DNA from 4 places in the Streptomyces sp. CA-146814 genome. Region 4 is predicted to be linked to each of the others. Evidence: riboswitches for the same ligand, from Rfam matches in the RefSeq annotation. Region 4 holds a riboswitch; each other region holds the start of a gene.
What was found. A riboswitch is a leader RNA that binds a small molecule or an ion and turns the genes downstream of it on or off. The one in region 4 is predicted to bind cyclic di-AMP.
Positions count from the first base shown of each region.

Region 1 (4,699 bases), 3.5 Mb from region 4:
GGTCCCGGTCCTTCCCGGCCATGTCTCCCGCCTCCCAGAGCTTGTCGTCAAACTGCCGTCGTCGCCCGAAGGGCGGCCGGGCGGCGACTGGTGCGTGCGATCGCAAGGCGCCGAGATGGTCTCGTAGCGGAGCTACTTGGCCATTTCGGCAACGCCGCGAGCGTGCGTGCCAGACGCCGCCCGGCAGGCGGCAGTTTGACGACAAGCTCTGACGCACGTCCGTCCCCGCACACGGTACGGGACCGAGTGCGGGGACGGACGGAGGCCACCGCCCAAGGGCTGCGGGTCAGCCCTTGAAGCGCGGGAAGGCGGAGCGGCCGGCGTACACCGCGGCGTCGTCGAGGATCTCCTCGATGCGCAGCAGCTGGTTGTACTTGGCGACGCGGTCCGAGCGGGCCGGGGCGCCGGTCTTGATCTGGCCGCAGTTCACGGCGACGGCGAGGTCGGCGATGGTGACGTCCTCGGTCTCGCCGGAGCGGTGCGACATCATGCACTTGAAGCCGTTGCGCTGGGCCAGCTCGACGGCGTCCAGGGTCTCGGTCAGCGAACCGATCTGGTTGACCTTGACGAGCAGGGCGTTGGCGGAGCCCTCCTCGATGCCACGGGCCAGGCGCTCGGGGTTGGTGACGAAGAGGTCGTCGCCGACGATCTGGACCTTGGCGCCGATGCGGTCGGTGATGACCTTCCAGCCGGCCCAGTCGTCCTCGTACAGCGGGTCCTCGATGGAGACCAGCGGGTACGCGGAGACGAGCTCCTCGTAGTACTCGGTCATCTCGGCGGCCGAGCGGGACTTGCCCTCGAACTCGTAGACGCCGTCCTTGTAGAACTCGGACGCGGCGACGTCGAGCGCGAGCGCGATGTCGCGGCCCGGGACGTAACCGGCCTCCTTGATGGCCTCGACGATGAGGTCCAGGGCGGCGCGGTTGGACTCCAGGTTCGGGGCGAAGCCGCCCTCGTCGCCGAGGCCGGTGGACAGGCCCTTGGTCTTGAGGACCTTCTTCAGCGTGTGGTAGATCTCCGCGCCCCAGCGCAGGGCCTCGGAGAACGACTCCGCGCCGATCGGCGCGATCATGAACTCCTGGATGTCCACGTTGGAGTCGGCGTGCGAGCCGCCGTTCAGGATGTTCATCATCGGAACGGGCAGCAGGTGCGCGTTCGGGCCGCCGAGGTAGCGGAAGAGCGGCAGGTCGGACGCCTCGGAGGCGGCGTGCGCGACGGCGAGCGAGACACCGAGGATGGCGTTCGCGCCGAGCGAGGCCTTGTTCTCGGTGGCGTCCAGGTCGAACATCGCCTGGTCGATCAGGCGCTGCTCGGTGGCGTCGTACCCGACGAGCTCCGGCCCGATCTGCTCGATGACGGCGAGGACGGCCTTCTCGACGCCCTTGCCCAGGTAGCGGTTGGGGTCACCGTCGCGAAGCTCGATGGCCTCGAAGGCGCCGGTGGAGGCGCCGGACGGAACAGCAGCACGACCGGTGCTGCCGTCGTCGAGGCCGACCTCGACCTCGACCGTGGGGTTGCCCCGGGAGTCGAGGATTTCCCTGGCTACGACGACGTCGATGGACGGCACGAGGCATCTCCTTCTGGGATATGACGCTGGTTGTGCAGGGTCACTGTGGCCTTGCGACACGAGCCTAACCGGCCCGGCCGCGTCAGTCGGCCGACCGCCCGTCTCCTGGGACGAAAAAGGACCCAAGGGCCAGCATCACGGGACAAAACTCCAGAAATCTACTGGCTGGTAACAAGTGTTGGCGACAAGAGGTGAACGCATCACCTCACCCGCCGGCGCCCTTCACACGGAAGAACCCCGGCCCGGCGCGCACGGGGGGAGAGCGCGCCGGGCCGGGGAGCCGAGGGAGGGAGGGTGCCGCCGGACCCCCTCCCTCCGGGGAGGAGAGACGGCTGTTACTTCAGGTGGAGCTGCTGACCCGGGAAGATCAGGTCCGCTTCCTTGACGATGTCGTCGTTGAGCTTGAAGAGCTTGCTCCAGCCGCCCTTGACGCCCTCCTTGTCGGCGATCTTGCTCAGGGTGTCGCCGACCTTGACCTTGTACTCGCCGTCGCCCTTCTGGACCTTCTCGCCGGTCGGGGTGGTGACGGTCTTCTTGGAGCTCTCGGCCTTCGGGGCCTCGCGCTGCTCGCTGCGCGTGGTGGGCTGCTCGGCCTTGCGCTCGGGCTGCGCCTGCTCAGGCTTGCTCGCGGACTGGCCGGAACCGGTGTTCACGCCCGGGTCCACACCGTCGTTGGTGAGGCCGCCGGCGCCGGCGCAGGCCCAAGCGCCCGGGCCCTGCATGTCGAGGAGCTTCTCGGCGGTGGCGATCTGCTGGTCCTTGGAGGCCAGGTCGGCACGGGAGGCGTACTGCGTACCGCCGGCGGCGGCCCAGCTGGACTGCGAGAACTGCAGTCCGCCGTAGTAGCCGTTGCCGGTGTTGATGGACCAGTTGCCGCCGGACTCGCACTGGGCGACGGCGTCCCAGGTCTCGACGGAGGCGGCGGAAGCGTTGGTCGCACCCATCAGCGGGACGGCCACGGCGGCACCGGTGACACCCGCGAGGGTGGCGAGACGGACGGTCTTCGAGGGGCGGCGGTGCTTGCCCTTGCTGTTCAGCAGCATGGAACGGATCTCCTCACCGACGCCTACGAGGTGAGCTGTCGGGTTCGGGCTGATGAGTTGCCCGGTCGCGCGACCTTGCGCGCGACTTCACCCCAAGCCGTTCCCGTACGTCCCCGTCTTCGTCTTCGACGAGGCCGTCCGGACCCGGCGGCCTACCTGGGTCCCCCGCTCCTGCCTACGGCGCTTTACGCGTCTGTTCCCTTCGACCGACGGCAGGATTCGGCGTGACGGTCGACGGGGCCCGCGGTGCGAGCGGTTCCGACCGTAAACACAGGCAACCCCGACATTCAAAGATGGACATACCGACTCAATCGGCGCTTACTTGCCTGCCCTGACGGAGTGTTTCCGCAGGTCGGAGGCGATCTACGCCGAGCAGGCGGACGCAACACGCCAGTTGCAGCAAAGAGACCCATGTCTCACTTACGCATAAGTGGACATAGGCCTCTGAACTACCCGCGTTTTTGGGGTGTTTTCCCGAATTCGATCAGTTGGCGGCAGGCACCTCGGAGCCCTCCGGGACGTCCGCCTGACCGTCCTGCTCACCGGCCTGCTGACCGTCCTGCTCACCGGCCTGCTGACCGGTCTGCTGCCCCGCCTGCTCCAGCCCCAGGTCCAGGCTCTGTCCGGGCAGGATCAGGTCCGGGTCGGTGCCGAGGAGGTCCTTGTTGGCCTCGTACAGGCCGGTCCAGCCCTGCGGGAGTTCCTGCGCGTCGGCGATGGCCCAGAGGTTGTCGCCGGGCTGCACGGTGTAGCCGCCGCCGGTGACCGCGCCGCCGTCCCGCGCGTCACCCTCGCCGCGCGAGGCGTGCCGGCCGGACTCGCGCGGGCCGTCCTCCTGCCCCACCGTGCCGGCCTCCTCGGGGGCCGGCGCGCCTCGGTGCTTGCCGCCGGTGCGGTCGGCGTCCTTCGAGGCGTCGGGGGCGGAGGTGGCGGGCTGCGAGGCGTCAGGAGAGCCGGGCGTTCCGGTCTTTCCGGCGGCCGGAGGCGCGGAGGGCTCGGCCGAGGGGTCGAGCGTGTCGCCGCCACCCTTCCTCTCGCCCTTGCCGGTTGCATCCGTCGTGCCGGTGGAGTCCGTCTTGTCGGAATCCTCCGCTCCACCCTTTTCATCCGCTTCGTTCGCCGGGGCGGTCGTCGGGTCCGGAGTGGGAGTGGTGGGGCTCGTGGGGTCGACGGAGGGGACCGTACCGGGGTCGACGCCGGGCAGGCTGCCGTCCACCGCGAGGCCCGAGATCACCGCGCAGCTCGGCCACGCTTGCGGGCCCTTGTCCGCCAGGACCTTCTCGGCGACGGAGATCTGCTGCGAACGGCTGGCCAGGTCGGCCCGCTCCGCGAAGGCGTCGCCGCCGTACGCCGACCAGGTCTCCTGCGAGAACTGGAGCCCGCCGTAGTAGCCGTTGCCGAGGTCGGCACTCCACATGCCGCCGCTCTCGCACTCCGCGACCCGGTCCCAGGTGGTGGCGTCGGCCGCGTGTGCGCCTGCCGCGCCGAGGAGCGGAATGGCGATGGCCGATCCGGTCACACCTGCGGCGACGACGATGGCGGGTGCCTGACGAGGGCGGCGGTGTCTGCCGTTCGCGGAGCCCATGGAGTTTGCCTTCCGTGCGACTGACAAGCAGGAACTGAGAAGCGTGAAGCTGTTGCGCGCGTGCGTGAAGCTCTTACGCGCGTGCGTGAAGCTGATACGCAAGTGACGGACGGGCCAACGGTGAACGGTGGGCCGACGCGTCGAACCGTGAACCTAGCGGGACTCGAACGCATGTCACAAGTCGATGCAGCGCAGATCACGTGAAAGTCACAGAGGTGACAGCGTGTCACCTTCCTCAAGGCGCCGTCCCGGCTCGAACTCGACCGGCAGCGTGCGCAGTCCGCGCATGATGAGCCCGCCACGCCAGCGCAAATCGTCAGGTTCCCCCGCAAGTCGCAGGCCAGGAAGGCGTTTCAGCAGGGTCGCCACCGCGGCCTGGCCCTCCAGCCGGGCCAGCGGTGCTCCCAGGCAGTAGTGGATGCCGTGACCGTAACCGAGATGCTGATTGTCACTGCGTGAGAGGTCGAGCGCGTCCGGATCCGCGAACCGCTCCGGATCCCGGTC
Region 1 is NZ_CP192068.1:2,835,152-2,839,850, forward strand. It holds gene ACQP09_RS12485 (FtsB family cell division protein) at 1-22, opposite strand, end outside; gene eno (phosphopyruvate hydratase) at 287-1,567, opposite strand; gene ACQP09_RS12495 (transglycosylase family protein) at 1,903-2,610, opposite strand; cyclic di-AMP (ydaO/yuaA leader) riboswitch at 2,616-2,803, opposite strand; gene ACQP09_RS12500 (transglycosylase family protein) at 3,095-4,195, opposite strand; gene ACQP09_RS12505 (cytochrome P450 family protein) at 4,403-4,699, opposite strand, start outside.
Region 1: linked by a shared signal. The riboswitch ahead of ACQP09_RS12495 (transglycosylase family protein) and the one ahead of ACQP09_RS28195 (M23 family metallopeptidase) in region 4 are both predicted to bind cyclic di-AMP.

Region 2 (4,699 bases), 2.1 Mb from region 4:
TCGCGCTCGGAGAAGTCCAGCGACTCCTGGAGGCGCTCCGGGCTGATGTTGGAGGCGGCGATGTGGCGCACCTTGCCGTCCCTCACCAGCTGGTCGAGGGCGGTGATGATCTCCTCCACCGGGACGGTCTCGTCGTCGAAGTGCGTGTAGTAGAGGTCGATGTGGTCGGTGCCGAGGCGGCGCAGCGACTGCTCGGCCGCGCCCTTGATGGTGGCGGCGGAGAGCCCCTGGAAATCGGGGTGGGCGCCGACCTTGGTGGCCACGACGATGTCGGAACGGTTGGCGCGGGAGGCGAGCCAGGCGCCGATGACGGTCTCCGACTCACCGCCCCGGTTGCCCTCGGCCCAGGCGGAGTAGGCGTCGGCGGTGTCGACGAAGTTGCCGCCGGCCGCGGCGTACGCGTCCAGGACGGCGAAGGACCGGTCCTCGTCGGCGGTCCAGCCGAAGACGTTGCCGCCGAGGGCGAGGGGGAAGACCTGGAGGTCGGAGCTGCCGAGCGTGCGCAGAGAAGTCATGTCGGGGTTCAACGGCAGCGGCGGAGCGGTGTATTCCGTGCCGGGGCCGCGCATTACGTGCCGGAGCCTCGTATTCCATCGCGGAGCCGCGCATTCCGTGCCTGAGCGGCGCATTCCATTCCGGAGCGGCGCATTCCATTCCGGAGCGGCGCATCCCGCGCGCCGGAGCCGCGCATTCCGCACGCCGGAGCCCCATGTTCCACCCCTGGACCCGCCGACCCGCCGGACGGACCGGCCGCCGGACGGACCGGCAGCCCTGACGTCGGGGGGTGAGCGTCAGGGCTGCCGGGGTTTCGGGTCCTACGGGCGCGAGTGCCTCAGACGGAGAGACCCTTGCTGTTCAGCCATGCGACCGGGTTCATCGCCGAGCCGCCCGCGGTGTGGACCTCCAGGTGGAGGTGGACACCGGTCACGTTGCCGGTCGCGCCCATGCGGCCGATGGTCTCGCCGGTGCTGACCTGCTGGCCGACCGAGACGTCGATCGAGGACTGGTGCGCGTACCAGATCTCCGTGCCGTCCTCCAGCTGGAGGACCGTGCGGTAGCCGTACGAACCGGACCAGCCGGCCTCCGTGATGGTGCCGCTGTGCACGGCCTTGAGCGGCGAACCGGCCGCTCCGGCGAAGTCCAGGCCGGTGTGCTGGCCGGAGGACCACATGGCGCCCGACTGGCCGTAGGTCGAGGTGATCGTGTACGAGGAGGCCGGCAGCGTGTAGCTGGCGCGGAGCTTGGCGAGGCGCTCCTCCTCGGCCTTCTTCGCCGCGGCCTCCTCGGCCGCCTTCTTCTCGGCGGCGATCTTGGCCTTGACCTTGGCCTCGGCCTCGTCCTGCTGCTTCTTCGCCTCGGCGGCGGCCTTCTCGGCCGCGGCCTTCTCCTCGGCGGCCTTGGCCTCGGCGTCGGCGTTGGCCTGCTGCTGCTCGGCCTGCTGGAGGATCCGGGCGCGCAGGGCCTCGCCGGCGTCGGTGGTGCCCTGCTCGGCCTCGGCGGTCGTGATGCCGGCGGAGGTGAGCGGAGCGGCGGCGAGGACCGGTGCGTCCTCGGCGTCGTCGGACATGAACGCCCCGACGCCGGGAAGGGACTTGGCGTCGGGGAGGTTGTCCGCGATGGAATCGGGAAGAGAGATGGAGACCGGCGGCTTGCTCTGGGCGGTGGCCATGCCACCCGCACCGACTGCCGCTATGACGCCGACCCCGAGGACGGTGGAGCTACGGGCGAGACCCCGCTGCTTGGACACGCGGTGCTTGCCGCGCACGGGACGGATGGACTCCGCGGTGGGGTTCCACTCCTCCCACGTCCGCTCCGGGCCACCGAGGCCATCGGCAGTGAAGGGTGACGGGGCCTCAGGGGCAGGGTGATTGGACGCCACGTGGGCGCGCTCCTTTCCTTCCTTCTCGCCTACCGGGTTAGCTGACGGGTTCGGAGCAGGAAGGTCTCCTACGGGCCCCTCTGCCTCACGATGGAGACACAGGCGTCCGATTCACCCCATGTAGGTGGTTCCCCGGTTCCCTTGCGGAATTCGGCGCTCGCGCACGGCGCCGTCTCTGACGACGGCTGGGACGACCGCGCTGCGTTATCGAACGTTAATAGACAGACGGGCCCGATTCCAAGCTGTTCCTGTTGATCATTAACGGCTTCGACGGGGACTTACCACCCACAAGCCGCCCGAATCGGACGGCTTGACGACCCCTCGCCCACACCTCTTTTTCTGATGGTGTGTCAACTGTTATGCGGAGCGGTGCTCATCGATTACGCACCGTGTCATCACCCCGGCCGACGATCTTCACCGTCGTCCGCCGCGGCGCCTGGCCCTCCGCCGGCCGGCTGACCGCGAGCAGCGCCATGTCGTCCGTCGACCGGCCGCCGGTGTGCAGCCGTACGTCGTCGGTGAGCGCCGAGAGCAGCTCCTCGGGGCCGGGGAAGATGCGGCCGCGCAGCCGGGCCGCCGGGTCGTAGAAGACGCCGTTCGCGTCGCGCGCCTCGGAGAGGCCGTCCGTGAAGGCGAGCAGCGTCGAACCGGCGGGCAGCTCCCACTCGTCGGACCGGTCCGGCCACACGCCGAGGTCCATCCCCAGCGGCAGCGCGGGCACGCTCGGGGCCAGGACTTCCAGGGCCCCGTCCGCGTGCAGCAGGATCGGCTCGGGATGGCCGCGGTTGACGAGGCGCAGGGAGGCCGAGCCGGGCGGGATCTCGGCCAGGACGGCGGTGATGAACCCCTCCATGGCATCCAGCCCGTACCGCCGCGTCCCCTCCCGCGCGAGCGCCCGCTCCAGCCGCTGCGCCACGCCCTCCAGGGACCGCTCCTGCTCGGCGGCCTCCCGGAACGCGCCGATGATCACCGCCACCGCCTCCACGGCGTCCAGTCCCTTGCCGCGCACGTCGCCGACGACCAGGCGTACACCGTACGGAGTGTCCGCCACCGCGAACAGGTCCCCGCCGACGAACTCGTCCGCCTGCGCCGCCTCGTACCGCGCCGCCACCTGGAGCCCGCCGATCCGCTCCGCCGGCGTCGGCAGTACGGCCCGCATGGCGGTCTCCGCGATGACCCGTGCCGAGGCCAGCTGCTCGTTGCTGCGGCGCACGACCCCGTTGATGACGAGGGCCAGGGCCGCGGCGGTGAGGACCGTGATCATCTCGATGACCGGGACGACCTGCGTGGACGTGCCGTCGGAGATCCGCATCGCGATGACGGAGAGGACCGAGGCCACTCCCGTACGGATGGTGCTGGCGAGCGAGAAGAACGGCGCGGCGATCAGCGGCGCGGCCACGAACAGCGGTACGGCGGTGAAGTTGGGCGGCGCGAGCGAGTCGAAGAGGAGCCCGCCGCCGATCAGCAGCACCGGCAGCAGCCGCACGAACCGCCGCGTCCCGGCGCTCCGCGCCACCACCGGCTTCCCGCGCCCCGTCGAGCCGGGCGCGGCCCGCCCGGGGATCCCGAGGCTCGCCTTCACGAGCCCGCGCCCCTTATCCGCCATCCCCACCACCTGTGCACTCCTGCTGCCCGGTCCGGCCACGGCTGCGGACGGTACCGCGCCCCGCCCAGGCTTCCCGGAGCCGCGCCGTGCGGCGACCCGTCATCGGCCGAATAGGGGGAAGCGGGCCTGGTGCCGAGGCCCTCCGTGGTCAGTCGGAGAGCCGGCGTTCGGCGTAGATCGTCAGTGCATCCCGTACGAAGGCGGCGGTGCCGTCCCCGTAGCGATCGTAGTTCTTTCCGAAGCGGGGATCGGCGACATACATCTCGCCGAGCCCGATGACGTAGGAGCGACCGGGCTCCTTGTCCGCCGCCCGGCCCGCCGCTCGTCCCGCCGCCCGGCCCGGCCCGCCGCCCGACGCGTCGCTCGCCGCCGTGGACGACGACAGCCACGCACAGTGCCGCCGGGCGATCTCCTGAGCCTGCTCACCACCGGCATCGGCCCCGGCCTCCCGGGCCCGTCCCCAGTCCCGCGCGATGGCTTCGTGCTCGGCGAGGAAGGCCTTACGCCCCTCCTCGCCGAGCCCACGCCACCACCGGTCGCCCTCCTCGTACGCCGCGCGCCCCCAGCGCTCGGTCACCTCCCGCTCATGAGCGGTGTGGTCGAACCCGTCGAACACTTCCTCGGCCATGAGTTCCGTCCCCTCCTCCGTCTTGTGGAGAGTGGTCCGCACCGAGGCGATCTGCCGCCCGATGCGCGCCTGCTCCTGTTCGAGCAGCCGCAGATGCGCCCGCAACGCCACACAAGTGTCCTGCTGCCCTTCGAGCACGTCCTTGATCGCGGGCAGCGACAGCCCGAGCTCCCGCAGCAGCAGGATGCGCTGCAGCCGGACGAGGGCGTCCTGGTCGTAGTAGCGGTAGCCGTTGCTCCCGAGCCGGCTCGGCACGAGGAGACCGAGGTCCCCGTAGTGCCGGAGCGTCCGGCTGGTGGTGCCGGCCTTTCTGGCGATTTCCTGGATGGACCACTCCATGCCGGAGACGCTAGATCTTTACGTAACGTCAAGGTCAATCCCGGAAGGGGCCGGGCTCCGGAAACGACTCAGGCCCGGTACGCGATCAGTGATCTGCGTACCGGGCCTGGATCTTCAGTAGCGGGGACAGGATTTGAACCTGCGACCTCTGGGTTATGAGCCCAGCGAGCTACCGAGCTGCTCCACCCCGCGTCGGTGAACACAACTCTACGCCATCGGAGCGGCCGCCCCGACCACACCGCCCGCG
Region 2 is NZ_CP192068.1:4,164,590-4,169,288, reverse strand. It holds gene ACQP09_RS18465 (aldo/keto reductase) at 1-515, opposite strand, end outside; gene ACQP09_RS18460 (M23 family metallopeptidase) at 833-1,879, opposite strand; cyclic di-AMP (ydaO/yuaA leader) riboswitch at 1,891-2,045, opposite strand; gene ACQP09_RS18455 (PP2C family protein-serine/threonine phosphatase) at 2,253-3,485, opposite strand; gene ACQP09_RS18450 (MerR family transcriptional regulator) at 3,634-4,452, opposite strand; tRNA gene ACQP09_RS18445 (tRNA-Met) at 4,571-4,644, opposite strand.
Region 2: linked by a shared signal. The riboswitch ahead of ACQP09_RS18460 (M23 family metallopeptidase) and the one ahead of ACQP09_RS28195 (M23 family metallopeptidase) in region 4 are both predicted to bind cyclic di-AMP.

Region 3 (4,699 bases), 940 kb from region 4:
CGGGCGGCGATGGCCGCGTACGAGCGGAAGTGAGCGGGCCGTGGATCTGACCATCCTCTACCGGGGCCCGCTGGCGTCGTGCGACTACGACTGCCCGTACTGCCCGTTCGCCAAGCGGCGGGACAGCAAGGACCGGTTGACGTCCGACCGGGAGGCGCTGGAGCGGTTCACCGCGTGGGCCACCGCACAGACCGGTGACCGGCTCTCCGTGCTGTTCACGCCGTGGGGCGAGGGTCTGGTGCGCTCCTGGTACCGGCGGGCGCTGGCCGAGCTGTCGCACCTGCCGCACATCGGCCGGGTCGCCATCCAGACGAACCTCAGCGGCCGCACGGCGTGGCTGGCGGACGCGGACCCGGAGCGGATCGCGCTCTGGTGCACGTACCACCCGGGCCAGACACCGTACGAGCGGTTCCTCGGGAAGTGCCGGGAGCTGACCGCGCGAGGCATCCGCTACAGCGCCGGCGTGGTCGGGTTCGAGGCCCACCTGGACGAGGCCCGGCGGCTGCGGGCGGCGCTGCCCGCCGAGGTGTACCTCTGGGTGAACGCGGCCGAGGGGCAGACGTACACCGACGAGGAGGCGGAGCGGTGGACGGAGCTGGACCCGCTCTTCCCGTACAGCCGCCATCCGCACCGCTCGGCCGGGCTGCCCTGCCGGACCGGCGAGTCGGTGATCTCGGTGGACGGCGAGGGCACGGTGCGGCGCTGCCACTTCGTCAAGGCGGAGCTGGGCAACCTCTACGACGGCAGCTACCGCGCGGCGCTCGGCCCACGGGCCTGTCCGCTCGCCGTGTGCGACTGCCACATCGGCTATGTGCACCTGGAAACGCTGCCGCTGTACGACGTGTTCGCGGGCGGCGTGCTGGAGCGGATACCCGCCGGGTTCGGCGCGGGCCCGGCGCCGGGCGGACCGGTGGTCCCGGGCCCGTCCCGGCGTACGCTCCCGCTGCTCGGCCCCTGACCTCTACAGCGGCAGCAGGTCCGGCCGCTTCGCCGCGACGTGGTCGCCGGACGACTCGCCGCGCAGCCGTCGGCCGATCCACGGCACCAGGTACTCCCGCGCCCACTGGACGTTGTCGCGCCGCGCGTCGAAGGGCGTGCGCTGGGCCTGCGGCGGCCACGGCTGGTCCGGGTCGGCCGGCACGTCGTGGCCGAGGACCTGGGCGGCGCGGAGCGCGACGCGGGTGTGGCCCTCGGGCGACAGGTGGAGCCGGTCGGCGTCCCAGGCGCGCCGGTCCTGGACCGAGCGCAGCGACCACAGGTCGAGCACGGGGCACCGGTACCGGTCGGCGATGGCCCTCAGATGCACGTTGTACGTGGCGATCTTGCCGCGCATGTGGCGCAGCACCGGAACGCCCCGGGTGTCGAACCCGGTGGTGACCATGACGGTGCCGACCGCCTGGGTCAGGTCGGCGACGGCCCGCTCGAAGCGCTCGGCCAGGTCGTCGGGGTCGGCGCCGGGCCGGATGATGTCGTTGCCGCCGGCGCAGAAGCTGACCAGGTCGGGGGCCAGTTCCTTGGCGCGGGGGATCTGCTCCGCCACGATCTGGTCGAGGAGGCGTCCGCGTACGGCGAGATTGGCGTAACGGAAATTGCCGTGCCGGGTGTCGTCGTCCGGGTTCGTCGCCGCGTCGGGGACCGGGAGCCGGTCGGCGAGGAGCACCGCGAACCGGTCCGCCCAGCCGACGAAGGCGCCGTCGGGGCCTGGGTCGCCGACGCCCTCGGTGAAACTGTCCCCGATCGCCGCGTACGACCCGATGATGTTCTGCTGCTGGGTTCTCGAATCGTCTGCCACAAGCCCATATCCTGCACCGTTCAATGTGACCTACGCGACCGTAATACGGGGTTGACGGGTGGTGACATAGACCACCCGGTCAGATTTCGGTAAAGCCGGAATAAGTGGAGGGGCGGTGCGCCGCCGCGCACCGCCCCTCGTTCACTTCTTCTCGCCCTCGGGTCAGAGGGAGACGCCGTGCTGCCGCAGGTAGGCGACCGGGTCGACGTCGGAGCCGTAGCCCGGGCCGGTGCGGACCTCGAAGTGGAGGTGCGGGCCGGTGGAGTTTCCGGTGGAGCCGGAGAGGCCGATCTGCTGGCCGCCGGTGACGGTCTGGCCGGCGGAGACGCTCAGCGAGGACTGGTGGGCGTACTGGGAGTACATGCCGTCCTCGTGCTGGATGACGACCTCGTTGCCGTACGAACCGCTCCAGCCGGCCGAGACCACGGTGCCCGGGCCGATGGCCTTGACGGGGGTGCCGGACGCGGCCTGGAAGTCGGAGCCGGTGTGGTAGCCGCTGGACCAGCTGGCGCCGGAAGCGCGGTACTGGGTGGTGACGTTGGCGTTGTCGAGCGGTGCGGTCCAGCCGGAGCCGGTGGCCTGGGAGGAGCCGGTCTGCGTGGAGGCACCGGACTCGGCGGCGGCGTCGGACTCGTCGGCCGAGACGGTGTCGGCCTTCGGGGCCGGCTCGGCCTTCTTCGGGGCGGCCTTCTTCGGCGCGGCGGCCTTGGGGGCCGGAGCGGACTTCTTGGCCTCCGAAGGCGCGGCGGAGCCGGTGGCCTTGGCGCCGAGGGTCAGCTTCATGCCCGGGAAGATCAGGCTCGGGTTCTCGCCGACGGTGGAGCGGTTGTCCTGGTACAGCTTCTGCCAGCCACCCTTGACCTGGTGCTCGGAGGCGATCTTGGCGAGGTAGTCGCCGGAGACGACGGCGTACGTCTTCGCGGTGGTCTTCGCCGTGGCGGGCGCGGCCTGCGGGGCGGCCTGGGCGGCGGCCGAGGCGGCGGCGGGCTTGACGGCGGGGGCCGCCTTCTCCGCGGCGTGGGCGCCGGTGGCGCCGAACAGCGGGAGGGCGAGTACGGCGCCGCCGGTGCCCGCGGCGAGGACGCCGCGGTGGATCGGGCCGGACTTGGGACGGCGGTGCTTACCCTTTGCGGGCATGGGGAAGTTCCTCTCCGGCGCCTGCGAGGTGAGCTGTCGGGTTCGGGCTGGAGATGCCCGGCCGCCGGATGGCGACTTCACCCCGAGCCGGTCCGGATCGCTCCGGGCCGGCGGCTTACCTGGTTCCCCCGCTCCTGCCACACGTGAGTGGGTGGGTGCGAATTCCGGGCGGCGGCAGGATTAGGCGGTCCGTCCGGATTGACGGTGACCGTAAACGAGTCGGGACGACAGGAACAAGCCGTCGGTTCCGCCCCGGAATCATCGATTCAATTTCGCTCCGGATTTCCCGTCACACTCCGTGGATTACGGATCTTGGCTTTCCTTGCGGATCCCGGGAAAACGCCTCGGAGCCACCGCCACCGTCCGTCACGGATATGATCCCGCTCACCTACGGATTCCCATCTCCCCCATTAGCGGGGCATGTTCTGCGAAATGCACCAATACGGACATGCCGTCGGCGGGAGCCCTGACGCACCGTCAGTCAGCCGATGGTTGCCCGGTGAACCGATGTCGTATCGTCACAGGAGCGCCCTCGCCGGAGAGCCGCGCCGACGCCAGAGATTCCAGGAGCCACCGTGACGCAGCAGGTGCCGCAGGTCCCGCCGACCGAGACCGCACTGACCGGAGTCCGCAACTTCCGCGACGTGGGCGGGCTTCCCACCACGGACGGGCGGCGCACCGCCTTCGGCCGGCTCTACCGCAGCGGCCACCTGGCGCACGCCACCGCCGAGGACGCGCTCTTCCTCGCCGGGCTCGGGCTGCACACCGTCTTCGACTTCCGGAACTCCGCCGACCACGCGCTCGACGGGTACGACATCGAGCTGACCGGTGTCCGCAATGTCAGCATTCCGCTCTCCGACCCGGCGGACGGCGCCGAGTTCTGGCGACTGGTGCGTGACGGGAACATCGAGCAGCTGCGGTCGATCCTGGCCAACGGCAAGGGCACCGAGCGCATGATCACCATGTACCGCTCGACCATCGTCGACCGCACCGCCGAGCACAGCCGCGTCCTGCACGCGCTCGCGGAGGACAGCGTGCCGGCCCTGATGCACTGCGCGGCCGGCAAGGACCGGGCGGGTCTGTCGATCGCGGTCTCGCTGCTCGCGGTGGGCGTCGAGCGCGAGGCGATCGAGGCGGACTACCTCAAGTCCAACGACCCGCACCGCCGGTACAAGGTGAAGCGCACGGACATGTCCGAGACCGGAATGTCCCCCGAGGTGATGGAGCTGCTCAATCCGCTCTTCGGCGCGCAGGCCTCCTACCTCGAAGCGGCGTTCGCGGCCATCGACGAGACCTGGGGCACGACGGACCGCTATCTGACGGAGGGCCTGAAGGTCTCCCCCGAGACCCGGGAGCGGCTCCGCGAGCGCCTGCTCGACCAGGGCTGAGCGGCTATTCGGCGCCCGCCACCACGAAGAGCAGGTAGAGGAAGGCCGCGATCACGTGGCCGACCACCAGGTAGGCGAAGAGCCGGATCACCAGGCCGCGCGGCATCCGGCGCTCCTGCGTGTCCTCGGTGGCCTTCGGGCGCCTCGGGGTCAGCGGGTCGTAGTGCTCGGAATCGGACATGACGGTCCTCTCTGCCGGCCTCGCGGCCGGTGGGTACGAAGGCTCCGGTGGTACGGAAGGTCGCGGCGGTGAGCGGGGCGCCGGGGTCAGCGCGTGTGGAGCGCGTTGCCGAGGCAGAGCTCGGCCGCGGGGCTCTGGAGCAGGGAGTGGACGAAGAGCAGCTCCGCCCCGCCCCGGTCCAGGGCCGCGATCCGGTGCGGG
Region 3 is NZ_CP192068.1:7,226,242-7,230,940, reverse strand. It holds gene ACQP09_RS31930 (STM4012 family radical SAM protein) at 1-33, shown strand, start outside; gene ACQP09_RS31925 (STM4011 family radical SAM protein) at 41-958, shown strand; gene ACQP09_RS31920 (SGNH/GDSL hydrolase family protein) at 962-1,792, opposite strand; gene ACQP09_RS31915 (LysM peptidoglycan-binding domain-containing M23 family metallopeptidase) at 1,955-2,929, opposite strand; cyclic di-AMP (ydaO/yuaA leader) riboswitch at 2,933-3,093, opposite strand; gene ACQP09_RS31910 (tyrosine-protein phosphatase) at 3,505-4,317, shown strand; gene ACQP09_RS31905 (DUF6126 family protein) at 4,322-4,498, opposite strand; gene ACQP09_RS31900 (helix-turn-helix domain-containing protein) at 4,585-4,699, opposite strand, start outside.
Region 3: linked by a shared signal. The riboswitch ahead of ACQP09_RS31915 (LysM peptidoglycan-binding domain-containing M23 family metallopeptidase) and the one ahead of ACQP09_RS28195 (M23 family metallopeptidase) in region 4 are both predicted to bind cyclic di-AMP.

Region 4 (4,699 bases):
CAGGGGGCCGGCGGCTCGCTCAACGGGACGACCAGCTTCGAGCGGACCAACTACTTCGAGACCATGCCCACCCACCAGGTGGAGCTGGCCCTCTGGCTGGAGGCCGACCGCATGGGCTCCCTCCTCGCCGCGCTCGACGAGGAGTCCATGGAGAACCAGCGCGACGTCGTCAAGAACGAACGCCGCCAGCGCTACGACAACGTGCCCTACGGCACCGCGTTCGAGAAGCTCACCGCCCTCTCCTACCCCGAGGGCCACCCCTACCACCACACCCCGATCGGCTCCATGGCCGACCTGGACGCGGCAACCCTGGAGGACGCCCGCGCGTTCTTCCGTACGTACTACGCGCCCAACAACGCGGTGCTGTCGATCGTCGGCGACATCGACCCGGAGCAGACCCTCGCCTGGGTCGAGAAGTACTTCGGCTCCATCCCGTCCCACGACGGCAAGCAGCCGCCGCGCGACGGGACCCTGCCCGAGATCATCGGCGAGCAGCTGCGCGAAGTGGTCCACGAGGAGGTCCCGGCGCGTGCGCTGATGGCCGCCTACCGCCTCCCGCACGACGGCACCCGCGCCTGTGACGCGGCCGACCTGGCGCTCACCGTGCTCGGCGGCGGCGAGTCCTCGCGGCTGCACAACCGCCTGGTCCGCCGCGACCGTACGGCGGTGGCGGCGGGCTTCGGCCTGCTGCGGCTCGCCGGCGCGCCCTCGCTGGGCTGGCTGGACGTGAAGACCTCCGGCGGGGTCGAGGTGGAGACCATCGAGACCGCCGTCGACGAGGAGCTGGCCCGGTTCGCCGAGGAGGGCCCGACGCCGGAGGAAATGGAGCGCGCGCAGGCCCAGTTGGAGCGCGAGTGGCTGGACCGGCTGGGGACGGTCGCGGGCCGCGCCGACGAACTGTGCCGTTACGCGGTCCTGTTCGGCGACCCGCAGCTCGCCCTGACCGCCGTGGGACGCGTCCTGGACATCACCGCCGACGAGGTGCGCGAGGCTGCAGCGGCGGCCCTGCGCCCCGACAACCGGGCGGTGCTGGTCTACGAGCCCGTCGAGCCGGCCGAGGACGCCGAAGAGGCCACCGACGCGCCCGAGGGGGCGGACAAGTGAGCGACGCCGCCGTGACTGGAGTAGCCATGGAGTACCACCCGCAGCCGACCCCGGGCACCGCCCGGCCGTGGGCCTTCCCCGCCCCCGAGCGCGGCGCCCTGCCTAACGGGCTGACCGTGCTGCGCTGCCACCGCCCCGGCCAGCAGGTCGTGGCCGTGGAGATCTTCCTGGACGCGCCGCTGGACGCCGAGCCCGAGGGCCTGGACGGCGTGGCCACGATCATGTCGCGCGCGCTCTCCGAAGGCACCGACAAGCACAGCGCCGAGGAGTTCGCCGCCGAGCTGGAGCGGTGCGGCGCCACCCTGGACGCGCACGCCGACCACCCCGGCGTCCGGGTCTCCCTGGAGGTCCCGGCCTCCCGGCTGGCCAAGGCGCTCGGCCTGGTCGCCGAGGCCCTGCGCGCCCCGGCCTTCGCCGAGAGCGAGATCGAGCGGCTCGTCGGCAACCGCCTCGACGAGATCCCGCACGAGAAGGCCAACCCGTCCCGGCGCGCCGCCAAGCAGCTCTCCAAGGAGCTGTTCCCGGCCACCGCCCGGATGTCCCGCCCGCGCCTGGGCACCGAGGAGACCGTGCGGCGGATCGACGCCGCCGCCGTGCGCGCCTTCTTCGACGCCCACATCCGCCCGGCCACCGCGACGGCCGTCATCGTCGGCGACCTCACCGGCATCGACCTGGACGCGCTGCTCACCGACACCCTCGGCGACTGGTCGGGCAACACGGCCCAGGCCCGCCCGGTCGCGCCGATCACCGCCGACGACACCGGCCGCGTGGTCATCGTGGACCGTCCCGGCGCGGTCCAGACCCAGCTGCTGATCGGCCGCATCGGCGCCGACCGCCACGAGCGCGTCTGGCCGGCCCAGGTGCTCGGCACGTACTGCCTGGGCGGCACGCTCACCTCCCGGCTGGACCGGGTGCTGCGCGAGGAGAAGGGCTACACCTACGGCGTACGCGCCTTCGCCCAGGTCCTGCGCTCGACCGGGCCCGACTCGGGCGGCGCGGCGATGCTCGCCATCAGCGGTTCGGTGGACACCGAGTCCACCGGCCCGGCGCTGGAGGACCTCTGGAAGGTCCTGCGGACGCTGGCCGCCGAAGGGCTGACCGACGCCGAGCGCGAGACGGCCGTGCAGAACCTGGTGGGCGTCGCCCCGCTGAAGTTCGAGACGGCCGCCTCGGTCGCGAGCACGCTGGCCGACCAGGTCGAGCAGCACCTGCCCGACGACTACCAGGCCCAGCTGTACGCCCGCCTCGCCGAGACGGGCACCGTGGAGGCGACCGCTGCCGTGGTCAGCGCCTTCCCGGTGGACCGGCTGGTCACGGTCCTCGTGGGCGACGCGGCACAGATCGCGGAGCCGGTGAAGGCGCTCGGCATCGGAGAGGTGACCGTCGTCAGCGGCTGACACACCGTCGGCACACACCAGGACGGAGAGAACCCCAGCGAGGAGTAATTCGCCGGGGTTCTCCCTTTTGTCCGCTTGGCGCCTTTCTTCACGTCTTGCTGATGTAACTCCCCCTACGTCCTGTGGGATGCGCGACAAATCCCCCTGTCCGTTTGGTGACGGACAGCCGCCTTGTCTAGCGTCGGCCCGGCTGTCCGTCACCCGTATGCCGCATCCGCAGCGCCGGGCAGCCATCGCCGAGTCCCCGTCAGGCGCGAGCCTGGGGAGCCGGGGACCCACACGCAGTCCCTGGGGTGAATCGGAACCCCGTGCCGCGAACCGGCGCGGAGCTCCGTAGGAGACCTTCCTGCTCCGAACCCGTCAGCTAACCCGGTAGGCGAGAAGGAAGGAAAGGATCAAGCACCTCCATGGCGTTCACCCGTGCCACCGGGAAGCACCGTGCCCCGAGCCGCCTGAAGCGCCGCGGCGCTCATGTCGCCGGCGTCGCGGCCCTGACCACGACCGGTGTCCTCGGCACCCTGGCCTCTCCGGCCGCCGCGGCCGACTCCGAGACCCCCAAGGTCGCCGAGACCGGACTCACCCAGGCCATCGCCCTCGACGCCACGATCGCCGAGCAGATCGAGGCCCAGGCCCAGGCCCAGCACCGGCAGGCCGAAGTCGTCGCGAAGGCGAAGGCCGAGGCGGCCGCCGAAGCCAAGGCCAAGGCCGCGAAGGCCAAGGCGAAGGCGGAGGCCCAGCGCAAGGCCGAGGCCCGCGCCGAGGAGATCCGCGAGGAGGAGGCCCGCGCGGCCCGCGCCGCCGAGCGCGCCCGCCTCAACGCCTTCCACCTCCCGGTCGCCGGCTCGTCCGTCACCACCGGCTACAAGTCCGGCGGTGCGCTCTGGTCCTCCGGCAGCCACTCCGGCGTGGACTTCCGCGCCGCCTCCGGCAGCTCCGTCGTCGCGGTCGGCGCCGGTACGGTCGTCGAGGCGGGCTGGGGCGGCGCGTACGGCAACAACATCGTGCTCCGGATGACGGACGGCACGTACACCCAGTACGGCCACCTCTCCTCGATCGGCGTCTCCGTCGGCCAGTCGGTCACCTCCGGCCAGCAGATCGGCCTCTCCGGCTCCACCGGCAACTCCACCGGCCCGCACCTCCACTTCGAGGCCCGCACCACTGCCGAGTACGGCTCCGACATGGACCCGGTCGGCTACCTGCGCTCGCACGGCGTCAACGTCTGACCCGACCGCGCACCACCGCTCCTCCCGAAGGCCCCGGCTTCCCGCCGGGGCCTTCGGCCGTGCGCCGGGAATGCCCGGACCGATCCCCTCCGCTCCCGACCTTTGGCCAGAAGATATCCATCAATTCAGGCCTGCCATCGGAAATTGCGGAAGATTGCCTTAGAGTCACGGAACAGGCGTCGGCCGGCCGCGTTTCGCGGGGATGAAGGCGGAGGTTCGGACATGCGCATTCCCGCGCATTCGGTATGCACGGCAATCCGTGACGACATCATCTCCGGTGTCTACGAGCGCGGCAGCCGCCTCACCGAGGAGCTGCTGGCCCGGCGGTACGGGGTCTCCCGCGTCCCGGTCCGCGAGGCACTGCGCACCCTGGAGTCCGAAGGCTTCGTCACCACCCGCAGGCACGCCGGGGCCTGTGTCGCCGAGCCCACCGAGCAGGAGGCCGCCGACCTGCTGGAGGTGCGGATGCTCCTGGAGCCGCTCGGCGCCGCCCGCGCCGCCCAGCGCCGCACGGAGGCCCACCTCAAGGTGCTCCGCGGGCTGGTCAGACTGGGCCAGGAGCGGGCCCGCCGCGGCGAGGGCGAGGATCTGCGGTCGCTGGGCGGCTGGTTCCACGAGACCCTGGCGCAGGCCTCCGGCAGCCCCGGCCTGATCGCCCTGCTCACCCAGCTCCGGCACAAGATCGCCTGGATGTACGCCGTCGAGCAGCCGGCCCGCCCGGTCGACTCCTGGGCCGAGCACGGAGCCATCGTGGACGCGGTGGCGCGCGGCGACGCGGAACGGGCCAGGGCGCTCACCGCCCTGCACGCGGAGCGGGCCGCCGGGGCGCACCGGCTGCGCCGACCGGACCGACCCGGCCGTCGGGCGGCGCCACCGCCTCGCGTGAGTTCTTCGCAACACGGCGTAAACATCGCGGGTGCCCGTCATTAACAAGCGCGCCGTATACAAAGAGAAGTAATTCCCGAGGGTTTTATT
Region 4 is NZ_CP192068.1:6,290,297-6,294,995, forward strand. It holds gene ACQP09_RS28185 (M16 family metallopeptidase) at 1-1,104, shown strand, start outside; gene ACQP09_RS28190 (M16 family metallopeptidase) at 1,131-2,501, shown strand; cyclic di-AMP (ydaO/yuaA leader) riboswitch at 2,726-2,894, shown strand; gene ACQP09_RS28195 (M23 family metallopeptidase) at 2,909-3,724, shown strand; gene ACQP09_RS28200 (GntR family transcriptional regulator) at 3,947-4,654, shown strand.